One region of the Dinoroseobacter shibae DFL 12 genome, then DNA from elsewhere that is predicted to be linked to it. Evidence: riboswitches for the same ligand, from Rfam matches in the RefSeq annotation. Region 1 holds a riboswitch; each other region holds the start of a gene.
The links. Region 1 has a riboswitch for thiamine pyrophosphate ahead of thiC (phosphomethylpyrimidine synthase ThiC). Riboswitches for the same ligand answer to the same signal wherever they lie in the genome.
Positions count from the first base shown of each region.

Region 2: it holds a riboswitch for thiamine pyrophosphate, as region 1 does, so the genes downstream of both, thiC (phosphomethylpyrimidine synthase ThiC) here and thiC (phosphomethylpyrimidine synthase ThiC) in region 1, are expected to answer to the same signal.
Region 3: it holds a riboswitch for thiamine pyrophosphate, as region 1 does, so the genes downstream of both, thiC (phosphomethylpyrimidine synthase ThiC) here and thiC (phosphomethylpyrimidine synthase ThiC) in region 1, are expected to answer to the same signal.
Region 4: it holds a riboswitch for thiamine pyrophosphate, as region 1 does, so the genes downstream of both, thiD (bifunctional hydroxymethylpyrimidine kinase/phosphomethylpyrimidine kinase) here and thiC (phosphomethylpyrimidine synthase ThiC) in region 1, are expected to answer to the same signal.

Region 1 is NC_009956.1:97,079-100,165, forward strand. Features, by position in the region: gene DSHI_RS19555 (recombinase family protein) at 112-711, shown strand; TPP riboswitch at 1,008-1,130, shown strand; gene thiC (phosphomethylpyrimidine synthase ThiC) at 1,232-3,040, shown strand.
Region 2 is NC_009955.1:83,303-86,389, reverse strand. Features, by position in the region: gene thiC (phosphomethylpyrimidine synthase ThiC) at 1-1,798, opposite strand, end outside; TPP riboswitch at 1,900-2,022, opposite strand; gene DSHI_RS18595 (recombinase family protein) at 2,319-2,918, opposite strand.
Region 3 is NC_009958.1:13,846-16,932, reverse strand. Features, by position in the region: gene DSHI_RS20525 (recombinase family protein) at 94-693, shown strand; TPP riboswitch at 990-1,112, shown strand; gene thiC (phosphomethylpyrimidine synthase ThiC) at 1,214-3,022, shown strand; gene DSHI_RS22470 (hypothetical protein) at 3,073-3,087, shown strand, end outside.
Region 4 is NC_009952.1:935,754-938,840, reverse strand. Features, by position in the region: gene DSHI_RS04685 (efflux RND transporter periplasmic adaptor subunit) at 1-970, opposite strand, end outside; TPP riboswitch at 1,093-1,196, shown strand; gene thiD (bifunctional hydroxymethylpyrimidine kinase/phosphomethylpyrimidine kinase) at 1,257-2,054, shown strand; gene DSHI_RS04675 (FAD-dependent oxidoreductase) at 2,051-3,028, shown strand; gene thiS (sulfur carrier protein ThiS) at 3,012-3,087, shown strand, end outside.

The DNA.
Region 1 (3,087 bases):
AAACGATTCTCATTTGACTGGTCCGGTTATAGTATCATTGGAGGGGCCTTTTGCGTTACATACGATCACGATCAAGACGAAGCTCGGCCAATTCTGGCCCAAGGATGTATCATGACCAAAACCCGCGTCGGTTATGCCCGCTGCTCGACCGACAAACAGGATCTCGCAGCGCAACGGACAGCGCTCCTCGCTCTCGATGTCGCGGAAGACCGGATCTACACCGATCACGGCCTGACCGGCACGAACCGGGAGCGGCCAGGTCTGGCCCAGGCACTCGCAGCAGTCCGCGAAGGGGACACGCTTGTCGTGCCGAAACTGGACCGGCTGGCGCGGTCGGTTCCCGACGCCCGGGCTATCGCTGATGAACTGGAAAAGCGCGGGGTGAAACTGGCATTGGGCGCATCGGTCCATGACCCGACCGATCCGATGGGTAAGATGTTCTTCAACATCCTCGCCACATTTGCCGAATTCGAGGCTGATCTGATCAGGATGCGCACCAAGGAAGGTATGGCCATCGCCCGCGCCAAGGGACGACTGAAGGGCAAAAAGCCAAAACTATCGGATCGTCGTCAGGCAGAATTGCGCCGCATGTATGACACGGGTGACTACTCGATCAGCGATCTGGCAGAGCTGTTCGACGTATCGAGGCCCACCGTCTATCGGGTCTTGCAGCGGACACCGAGCGCCGATGCGTCTTCGGCTGCGGTATAGCTGCCGATCGCTGCGCTGCACATGAACTCACACAACGCGGGACTTTTTTGCCGTTCGCTGCAGGCGCACCAATGTCTGGTTCAGCAAACCGTTCAACAAATGGTGGTTTTTGAACGAGCTGTGCTGCTTCACTTCCGGTAAAAGTGAGCGGCTACCATATTGATATTGAATCACACCCTTACGGATGACATTAATTTCTGGCTACATTTAAACCCCCTGAGGCCTGATAAAACTGGTCCGTCAGACCGCCACGGGAACAGCAGTTGACAAAGCCCCCCTTGGCGCACAACGTAGTCCTTTCTCACCCGGGGGGTCCCGACAAGGGGCTGAGAAACTGATGGTGCGGCAACGCATAGCGCAGTGACCCGACGAACCTGATCCAGTTCATACTGGCGTAGGGATGGTGTTCGGCTGTGCGGCATTGCCCTGCCTGTTTTTTACAGGCGTTTATCGCGTGGCTATTCTCCATTCAGTACGGCGGAGCTGGATCTCATTGCTATGAGCACGGAGATACTGACTCATGAAAGATCTGACACCAACCGTTACTACTGGACCCTTACCGGCATCCCGGCGCGTTTATCAGCCCGGAACGCTGCATCCCCAAATTCGCGTCCCTATGCGCGAGATTGATCTTCACCCTTCGGCTGGCGAACCGCCGGTTACGGTCTATGACAGCTCTGGCCCCTATACTGATCCCAGCGCTAAAATCGCTATCAACGGTGGCCTGCCGCGCCTGCGGGCAGACTGGATCGCCGCACGCAACGATATCGAGCTTTATGAGGGTCGCCATGTGCGTCCCGAGGATAATGGCTTTGCTGAGGGTGCCCGGCTGGTGCCCGAATTCCCGGTCCGCCACAAGCCGTTGCAAGCCAAGGCAGGACGCGCGGTCACGCAGATGGCCTATGCCCGCGCCGGGATTATAACACCCGAGATGGAATTTGTCGCCATCCGCGAGAACCTTGGCCGTAAGGCCGCGAAAGAGGCTCTGGTACGTGACGGCCAGGATTGGGGCGCGGCCATCCCCGATTTTGTGACTCCCGATTTCGTGCGCGAAGAAGTCGCCAGGGGCCGTGCGATCATCCCCGCCAATATCAACCACCCCGAGGCCGAGCCGATGGGGATCGGGCGTAATTTTCTGGTCAAGATTAACGCGAATATCGGTAACTCCGCCGTCACCTCCTCGATGGAGGAAGAGGTGGAAAAGATGGTCTGGGCCACACGTTGGGGCGCGGATACGGTGATGGACTTGTCTACGGGCCGCAATATTCACAACATCCGCGACTGGATCATCCGCAATTCTGCCGTACCCATCGGCACCGTTCCGCTTTATCAGGCGCTGGAAAAGGTCGAGGGTATCGCCGAAGACCTAAGCTGGGAGGTGTACCGCGATACGCTGATCGAACAGGCTGAACAGGGGGTGGATTACTTCACCATTCATGCTGGCGTGCGGCTGCATATGATCCCGATGACGATAAAGCGGGTGACCGGGATTGTATCGCGCGGCGGCTCGATCATGGCGAAATGGTGCCTGCATCATCACCGCGAAAGTTTCCTTTACGAGCACTTCGCTGAGATCTGCGAAATTGCCCGGGCATATGACGTCAGCTTCTCTTTGGGGGATGGGTTGCGTCCCGGCTCTATCGCGGACGCCAATGATGAGGCGCAATTCGCCGAACTGGAGACGTTGGGCGAACTGACGCAGATCGCATGGAAGCATGACTGTCAGGTGATGATCGAAGGACCGGGCCATGTAGCCATGCACAAAATCAAGGAGAATATGGACAAGCAGCTGGAGGTCTGCGGCGAGGCGCCGTTTTATACGCTCGGGCCGCTTACCACGGATATCGCACCGGGATATGACCACATTACCAGCGGTATTGGTGCGGCGATGATAGGCTGGTTCGGCACGGCGATGCTTTGCTATGTCACTCCCAAAGAGCATCTAGGTCTGCCTAACCGTGACGATGTGAAGATCGGTGTCATCACCTACAAGATTGCGGCTCATGCTGCCGATCTGGCCAAGGGGCATCCGGGAGCGCAGATCCGAGATGACGCGTTGTCACGCGCGCGGTTCGAGTTCCGCTGGGAGGATCAGTTCAACCTCTCGCTTGATCCCGAAACCGCGCGCTCGATGCATGACGAAACCTTGCCGAAAGAGGCGCATAAGGTCGCGCATTTCTGCTCCATGTGCGGACCGAAGTTCTGCTCGATGCGGATCAGCCACGATATCCGCGCCGAGGCGCAGAAGGACGGCATGGCGAAAATGGCCGAGAAGTTCCGCAAAGGCGGTGATCTTTATGTTCCTCTTGATAAGGTAAAGGAAATATAAGGGGTGACAGGTTCGCCGGAAGCGTAATATCGGAAAGACCTGTCACC
Region 2 (3,087 bases), on a different replicon from region 1:
TTACCTTATCAAGAGGAACATAAAGATCACCGCCTTTGCGGAACTTCTCGGCCATTTTCGCCATGCCGTCCTTCTGCGCCTCGGCGCGGATATCGTGGCTGATCCGCATCGAGCAGAACTTCGGTCCGCACATGGAGCAGAAATGCGCGACCTTATGCGCCTCTTTCGGCAAGGTTTCGTCATGCATCGAGCGCGCGGTTTCGGGATCAAGCGAGAGGTTGAACTGATCCTCCCAGCGGAACTCGAACCGCGCGCGTGACAACGCGTCATCTCGGATCTGCGCTCCCGGATGCCCCTTGGCCAGATCGGCAGCATGAGCCGCAATCTTGTAGGTGATGACACCGATCTTCACATCGTCACGGTTAGGCAGACCTAGATGCTCTTTGGGAGTGACATAGCAAAGCATCGCCGTGCCGAACCAGCCTATCATCGCCGCACCAATACCGCTGGTAATGTGGTCATATCCCGGTGCGATATCCGTGGTAAGCGGCCCGAGCGTATAAAACGGCGCCTCGCCGCAGACCTCCAGCTGCTTGTCCATATTCTCCTTGATTTTGTGCATGGCTACATGGCCCGGTCCTTCGATCATCACCTGACAGTCATGCTTCCATGCGATCTGCGTCAGTTCGCCCAACGTCTCCAGTTCGGCGAATTGCGCCTCATCATTGGCGTCCGCGATAGAGCCGGGACGCAACCCATCCCCCAAAGAGAAGCTGACGTCATATGCCCGGGCAATTTCGCAGATCTCAGCGAAGTGCTCGTAAAGGAAACTTTCGCGGTGATGATGCAGGCACCATTTCGCCATGATCGAGCCGCCGCGCGATACAATCCCGGTCACCCGCTTTATCGTCATCGGGATCATATGCAGCCGCACGCCAGCATGAATGGTGAAGTAATCCACCCCCTGTTCAGCCTGTTCGATCAGCGTATCGCGGTACACCTCCCAGCTTAGGTCTTCGGCGATACCCTCGACCTTTTCCAGCGCCTGATAAAGCGGAACGGTGCCGATGGGTACGGCAGAATTGCGGATGATCCAGTCGCGGATGTTGTGAATATTGCGGCCCGTAGACAAGTCCATCACCGTATCCGCGCCCCAACGTGTGGCCCAGACCATCTTTTCCACCTCTTCCTCCATCGAGGAGGTGACGGCGGAGTTACCGATATTCGCGTTAATCTTGACCAGAAAATTACGCCCGATCCCCATCGGCTCGGCCTCGGGGTGGTTGATATTGGCGGGGATGATCGCACGGCCCCTGGCGACTTCTTCGCGCACGAAATCGGGAGTCACAAAATCGGGGATGGCCGCGCCCCAATCCTGGCCGTCACGTACCAGAGCCTCTTTCGCGGCCTTACGGCCAAGGTTCTCGCGGATGGCGACAAATTCCATCTCGGGTGTTATAATCCCGGCGCGGGCATAGGCCATCTGCGTGACCGCGCGTCCTGCCTTGGCTTGCAACGGCTTGTGGCGGACCGGGAATTCGGGCACCAGCCGGGCACCCTCAGCAAAGCCATTATCCTCGGGACGCACATGGCGACCCTCATAAAGCTCGATATCGTTGCGTGCGGCGATCCAGTCTGCCCGCAGGCGCGGCAGGCCACCGTTGATAGCGATTTTAGCGCTGGGATCAGTATAGGGGCCAGAGCTGTCATAGACCGTAACCGGCGGTTCGCCAGCCGAAGGGTGAAGATCAATCTCGCGCATAGGGACGCGAATTTGGGGATGCAGCGTTCCGGGCTGATAAACGCGCCGGGATGCCGGTAAGGGTCCAGTAGTAACGGTTGGTGTCAGATCTTTCATGAGTCAGTATCTCCGTGCTCATAGCAATGAGATCCAGCTCCGCCGTACTGAATGGAGAATAGCCACGCGATAAACGCCTGTAAAAAACAGGCAGGGCAATGCCGCACAGCCGAACACCATCCCTACGCCAGTATGAACTGGATCAGGTTCGTCGGGTCACTGCGCTATGCGTTGCCGCACCATCAGTTTCTCAGCCCCTTGTCGGGACCCCCCGGGTGAGAAAGGACTACGTTGTGCGCCAAGGGGGGCTTTGTCAACTGCTGTTCCCGTGGCGGTCTGACGGACCAGTTTTATCAGGCCTCAGGGGGTTTAAATGTAGCCAGAAATTAATGTCATCCGTAAGGGTGTGATTCAATATCAATATGGTAGCCGCTCACTTTTACCGGAAGTGAAGCAGCACAGCTCGTTCAAAAACCACCATTTGTTGAACGGTTTGCTGAACCAGACATTGGTGCGCCTGCAGCGAACGGCAAAAAAGTCCCGCGTTGTGTGAGTTCATGTGCAGCGCAGCGATCGGCAGCTATACCGCAGCCGAAGACGCATCGGCGCTCGGTGTCCGCTGCAAGACCCGATAGACGGTGGGCCTCGATACGTCGAACAGCTCTGCCAGATCGCTGATCGAGTAGTCACCCGTGTCATACATGCGGCGCAATTCTGCCTGACGACGATCCGATAGTTTTGGCTTTTTGCCCTTCAGTCGTCCCTTGGCGCGGGCGATGGCCATACCTTCCTTGGTGCGCATCCTGATCAGATCAGCCTCGAATTCGGCAAATGTGGCGAGGATGTTGAAGAACATCTTACCCATCGGATCGGTCGGGTCATGGACCGATGCGCCCAATGCCAGTTTCACCCCGCGCTTTTCCAGTTCATCAGCGATAGCCCGGGCGTCGGGAACCGACCGCGCCAGCCGGTCCAGTTTCGGCACGACAAGCGTGTCCCCTTCGCGGACTGCTGCGAGTGCCTGGGCCAGACCTGGCCGCTCCCGGTTCGTGCCGGTCAGGCCGTGATCGGTGTAGATCCGGTCTTCCGCGACATCGAGAGCGAGGAGCGCTGTCCGTTGCGCTGCGAGATCCTGTTTGTCGGTCGAGCAGCGGGCATAACCGACGCGGGTTTTGGTCATGATACATCCTTGGGCCAGAATTGGCCGAGCTTCGTCTTGATCGTGATCGTATGTAACGCAAAAGGCCCCTCCAATGATACTATAACCGGACCAGTCAAATGAGAATCGTTTTCCGTTGCAAACACTGGGAGCAGTTCGTTGATAATCCGGCGTCCGGTCACCGATCCCC
Region 3 (3,087 bases), on a different replicon from region 1:
TGGTCCGGTTATAGTATCATTGGAGGGGCCTTTTGCGTTACATACGATCACGATCAAGACGAAGCTCGGCCAATTCTGGCCCAAGGATGTATCATGACCAAAACCCGCGTCGGTTATGCCCGCTGCTCGACCGACAAACAGGATCTCGCAGCGCAACGGACAGCGCTCCTCGCTCTCGATGTCGCGGAAGACCGGATCTACACCGATCACGGCCTGACCGGCACGAACCGGGAGCGGCCAGGTCTGGCCCAGGCACTCGCAGCAGTCCGCGAAGGGGACACGCTTGTCGTGCCGAAACTGGACCGGCTGGCGCGGTCGGTTCCCGACGCCCGGGCTATCGCTGATGAACTGGAAAAGCGCGGGGTGAAACTGGCATTGGGCGCATCGGTCCATGACCCGACCGATCCGATGGGTAAGATGTTCTTCAACATCCTCGCCACATTTGCCGAATTCGAGGCTGATCTGATCAGGATGCGCACCAAGGAAGGTATGGCCATCGCCCGCGCCAAGGGACGACTGAAGGGCAAAAAGCCAAAACTATCGGATCGTCGTCAGGCAGAATTGCGCCGCATGTATGACACGGGTGACTACTCGATCAGCGATCTGGCAGAGCTGTTCGACGTATCGAGGCCCACCGTCTATCGGGTCTTGCAGCGGACACCGAGCGCCGATGCGTCTTCGGCTGCGGTATAGCTGCCGATCGCTGCGCTGCACATGAACTCACACAACGCGGGACTTTTTTGCCGTTCGCTGCAGGCGCACCAATGTCTGGTTCAGCAAACCGTTCAACAAATGGTGGTTTTTGAACGAGCTGTGCTGCTTCACTTCCGGTAAAAGTGAGCGGCTACCATATTGATATTGAATCACACCCTTACGGATGACATTAATTTCTGGCTACATTTAAACCCCCTGAGGCCTGATAAAACTGGTCCGTCAGACCGCCACGGGAACAGCAGTTGACAAAGCCCCCCTTGGCGCACAACGTAGTCCTTTCTCACCCGGGGGGTCCCGACAAGGGGCTGAGAAACTGATGGTGCGGCAACGCATAGCGCAGTGACCCGACGAACCTGATCCAGTTCATACTGGCGTAGGGATGGTGTTCGGCTGTGCGGCATTGCCCTGCCTGTTTTTTACAGGCGTTTATCGCGTGGCTATTCTCCATTCAGTACGGCGGAGCTGGATCTCATTGCTATGAGCACGGAGATACTGACTCATGAAAGATCTGACACCAACCGTTACTACTGGACCCTTACCGGCATCCCGGCGCGTTTATCAGCCCGGAACGCTGCATCCCCAAATTCGCGTCCCTATGCGCGAGATTGATCTTCACCCTTCGGCTGGCGAACCGCCGGTTACGGTCTATGACAGCTCTGGCCCCTATACTGATCCCAGCGCTAAAATCGCTATCAACGGTGGCCTGCCGCGCCTGCGGGCAGACTGGATCGCCGCACGCAACGATATCGAGCTTTATGAGGGTCGCCATGTGCGTCCCGAGGATAATGGCTTTGCTGAGGGTGCCCGGCTGGTGCCCGAATTCCCGGTCCGCCACAAGCCGTTGCAAGCCAAGGCAGGACGCGCGGTCACGCAGATGGCCTATGCCCGCGCCGGGATTATAACACCCGAGATGGAATTTGTCGCCATCCGCGAGAACCTTGGCCGTAAGGCCGCGAAAGAGGCTCTGGTACGTGACGGCCAGGATTGGGGCGCGGCCATCCCCGATTTTGTGACTCCCGATTTCGTGCGCGAAGAAGTCGCCAGGGGCCGTGCGATCATCCCCGCCAATATCAACCACCCCGAGGCCGAGCCGATGGGGATCGGGCGTAATTTTCTGGTCAAGATTAACGCGAATATCGGTAACTCCGCCGTCACCTCCTCGATGGAGGAAGAGGTGGAAAAGATGGTCTGGGCCACACGTTGGGGCGCGGATACGGTGATGGACTTGTCTACGGGCCGCAATATTCACAACATCCGCGACTGGATCATCCGCAATTCTGCCGTACCCATCGGCACCGTTCCGCTTTATCAGGCGCTGGAAAAGGTCGAGGGTATCGCCGAAGACCTAAGCTGGGAGGTGTACCGCGATACGCTGATCGAACAGGCTGAACAGGGGGTGGATTACTTCACCATTCATGCTGGCGTGCGGCTGCATATGATCCCGATGACGATAAAGCGGGTGACCGGGATTGTATCGCGCGGCGGCTCGATCATGGCGAAATGGTGCCTGCATCATCACCGCGAAAGTTTCCTTTACGAGCACTTCGCTGAGATCTGCGAAATTGCCCGGGCATATGACGTCAGCTTCTCTTTGGGGGATGGGTTGCGTCCCGGCTCTATCGCGGACGCCAATGATGAGGCGCAATTCGCCGAACTGGAGACGTTGGGCGAACTGACGCAGATCGCATGGAAGCATGACTGTCAGGTGATGATCGAAGGACCGGGCCATGTAGCCATGCACAAAATCAAGGAGAATATGGACAAGCAGCTGGAGGTCTGCGGCGAGGCGCCGTTTTATACGCTCGGGCCGCTTACCACGGATATCGCACCGGGATATGACCACATTACCAGCGGTATTGGTGCGGCGATGATAGGCTGGTTCGGCACGGCGATGCTTTGCTATGTCACTCCCAAAGAGCATCTAGGTCTGCCTAACCGTGACGATGTGAAGATCGGTGTCATCACCTACAAGATTGCGGCTCATGCTGCCGATCTGGCCAAGGGGCATCCGGGAGCGCAGATCCGAGATGACGCGTTGTCACGCGCGCGGTTCGAGTTCCGCTGGGAGGATCAGTTCAACCTCTCGCTTGATCCCGAAACCGCGCGCTCGATGCATGACGAAACCTTGCCGAAAGAGGCGCATAAGGTCGCGCATTTCTGCTCCATGTGCGGACCGAAGTTCTGCTCGATGCGGATCAGCCACGATATCCGCGCCGAGGCGCAGAAGGACGGCATGGCGAAAATGGCCGAGAAGTTCCGCAAAGGCGGTGATCTTTATGTTCCTCTTGATAAGGTAAAGGAAATATAAGGGGTGACAGGTTCGCCGGAAGCGTAATATCGGAAAGACCTGTCACCAATATGCGGCTGGCGCAG
Region 4 (3,087 bases), on a different replicon from region 1:
CCGGGCGCGGCTCGGCGATCCCATCGGCATCGACGAAGACGGTCCAGCCCTGCGCGCCCTGCACCAGCGCATCCTTCGGCACGGCAAGGGCTGCGCGCGGCGCGCTCACGGGCACTTGCAGCGTGATCGACTGACCCACGGCCAGGGTCGCACCCAGCGCGTCAAGGTCCCCCGACAACCGCACGGGCCGTGTCCGGGTCGAGACGCTCTCGGTCGGCAGGATCGCGCGGATCTGCAGGTCGAGCTGTTGCCCCGCCTCGCTCACTCCCTTGACGGTCACCCCCGGGGGAATGGCGGGCGCGAATTGAGACGGAACTTGAGCTTCGATCTCCAACGCATTGATATCAATGATGCGCGCGATCGGATCTCCGACCGAGATAAACTGCCCGGGATCGGCCGCCACCGACAGGACCACCCCCGCGAAAGGGGCCGTGATCCGCGCGCGGTCCAGGGTGTAGCGCGCCCGTTGCTCGGCGGCCTCGGCATTGAGAAGCCGCGCGCGGGCCTGGTTCAGCTCTCCCGTGGCCGCCGCCAGATCGCTCATGGCGTCGTCAAACCGCGCCGAGCTGAACGATGCGGTGTTGCGCAACCCTTCCACGCGGTCACGGGCATCCTCGGCGCGGCCGAGCTGTGCTTCGGCCACGGCGATCCCGGCCCGGGCCTCGGCGATGTCGGCCAGCGCTTGCTCCAGCTCGATCTGCGCCAGCTCGGTATCGAGCACCGCAAGGGTCGCCCCCTCGGCCACCCGGTCGCCCACCAGCACCGCGACCTCGTCCACGATCCCGGCCGTCCGGGACGCCACAGCACTGTCGCGCGAGGCCACGACCTGCCCGAAGACCGGCAACGTCTCGGCAAGCGCGCGCTCCTCGACGGTCTCGGTCACCACGGCGGCAGGACGCTCCTGCGCAAACAGAGGCGGAACGGTCGGCAGAACCATGAGGGCGAGCATGAAATACAGAGGGCGGAGCAAGGAACACAAGGTCATGGGAAGAGGTCTTTCGGGTCAGGACGGGATGCACAGGTAGCACAAGTGCGGCACCTGCACAGGGAGATCGGGCTTGCACCTTCGTGATTTCCGCCCTACCTCTGCGTCAACAACCGTTGGGGTGCCCGATTCAGGGCTGAGAGGCGCACTGTGCCGACCCATGGAACCTGATCCGGGCAATACCGGCGTAGGGAACGGTCATCGTGGCAATCTCTCTTTTGCCCCTGCCCTGTCCCCGAACCGAGACCGCCCGCCTGACGAGAGGCGCGACATGGCGACCGCATTGACGATTGCAGGCTCGGATTCCGGCGGCGGCGCCGGGATACAGGCCGACCTCAAGGCGTTTTCCGCGCGCGGGGTCTACGCAACCAGCGTGATCACCGCGCTCACCGCCCAGAACACCCGCGCCGTCACGATGGTCGAGGGCGTCTCCCTCCCGATGATCCGCGCCCAGATGGCGGCCGTGTTCGAGGACATCGCCGTGGACGCGGTCAAGATTGGGATGCTGGGCACGCCCGAGGTGATCGCCGCCGTGGCCGAGGGTCTGGCGGGGTTCAAGGGCCCCGTCGTGCTCGACCCGGTGATGGTGGCGAAATCCGGCGACGCGCTGCTGGCGGCGGAGGCCGAAGAAGCGCTGGCGACCCATCTGCTGCCCCGCGCGACCCTGCTGACCCCCAACCTGCCCGAGGCCGCGCGCCTGCTGGGCGGGGACGAGGATGACGACCCCGCCGCCATGGCCGCCGCCGGCCAGGCCCTGCGCACCATGGGCGCGGGCGCAGTGCTGATGAAGGGCGGCCACGGGCGCGGCGCCACATGCGTTGACCTGCTGGTGGATGGCGAGGATGCGCCCCTGCGGCTCGAGGCCTCGCGCATCGCCACCCGCAACACCCACGGCACCGGCTGCACCCTCTCGGCCGCCATCGCCGCCGAACTGGCCAAGGGCGCGGACCTGCGCGGCGCGATCACCGCTGCCCATGGCTACCTGCAAGGGGCCATCGCCGCCGCCGACCGGCTCGATATCGGGACGGGCCACGGCCCGGTTCACCATTTTCACGAGGTCTGGCCATGACCCCCATCGCCATCCTCGGCGCGGGCATCGCGGGCCTCTGCGTCGCGACCGAACTGGCCGCCCGCGGCGCGCAGGTCACTCTGCACGACCCCGCTGGCCCGCCCGGCGCGCATCACTGCTCCTGGTGGGCGGGGGGGATGCTGGCGCCCTGGTGCGAATACGAGAACGCCGAGGAGCCGGTGCTGATCCACGGGCAGGAGGCGCTCGACTGGTGGGGCGTGCGCACAACCGTCACCCGCCGCGGCACGCTGGTGGTGGCGGCGCCCCGCGACCGGCGCGACCTCGACCGCTTCGCCCGCCGCACCCATGGCCACCGCCCGGTCACCGCCGACGAGATCGCCACGCTGGAACCCGATCTCGGCGCGCGCTTCCCCGCAGGCCTGTTTTTCGAAGGCGAGGCCCATCTCGACCCCCGCCGCGCCCTGCAAGACCTCGCCGACGCGCTCGCCGCCCAAGGCATCCCGATCCGCCCCGGCCCGGCCCCCGCCGAGGCCCGCGTCGTCAATTGCACCGGCCTCGCCGCCCGCACCACCTTGCCCGGGCTGCGCGGCGTGAAGGGCGAGATGCTGGTGCTGCGTGCCCCCGACATCCGCCTCACCCGGCCCATACGCCTGCTGCACCCGCGCATCCCGCTCTACATCGTGCCGCGCGGGGACGGGGTCTACATGCTCGGCGCCACCATGGTGGAGGCCGAGGATCGCGGCCGCATCTCCGCCCGGGCCATGCTGGAGCTGCTCAGCGCGGCCTACGCGCTCAACCCCGCCTTCGCAGAGGCCGAGATCCTCGAGATCGGCACCGACCTGCGCCCGGCCTTCCCCGACAACCTGCCCCGCGTCACGCGGCAAGGCGATGTCACCCATGTGAACGGGCTCTACCGCCACGGCTACCTGATGGCCCCGGCGCTCGCCCGCGAAACCGCCGACGCCCTGCTCGGCCCCGCCCCGACGGAGACCCCCCATGCAGCTCATCATTAACGGCGAGACCCGCACGACCGAGGCCGCGACCCTCGCGGACCTGCTGACCGAGCTCGGCC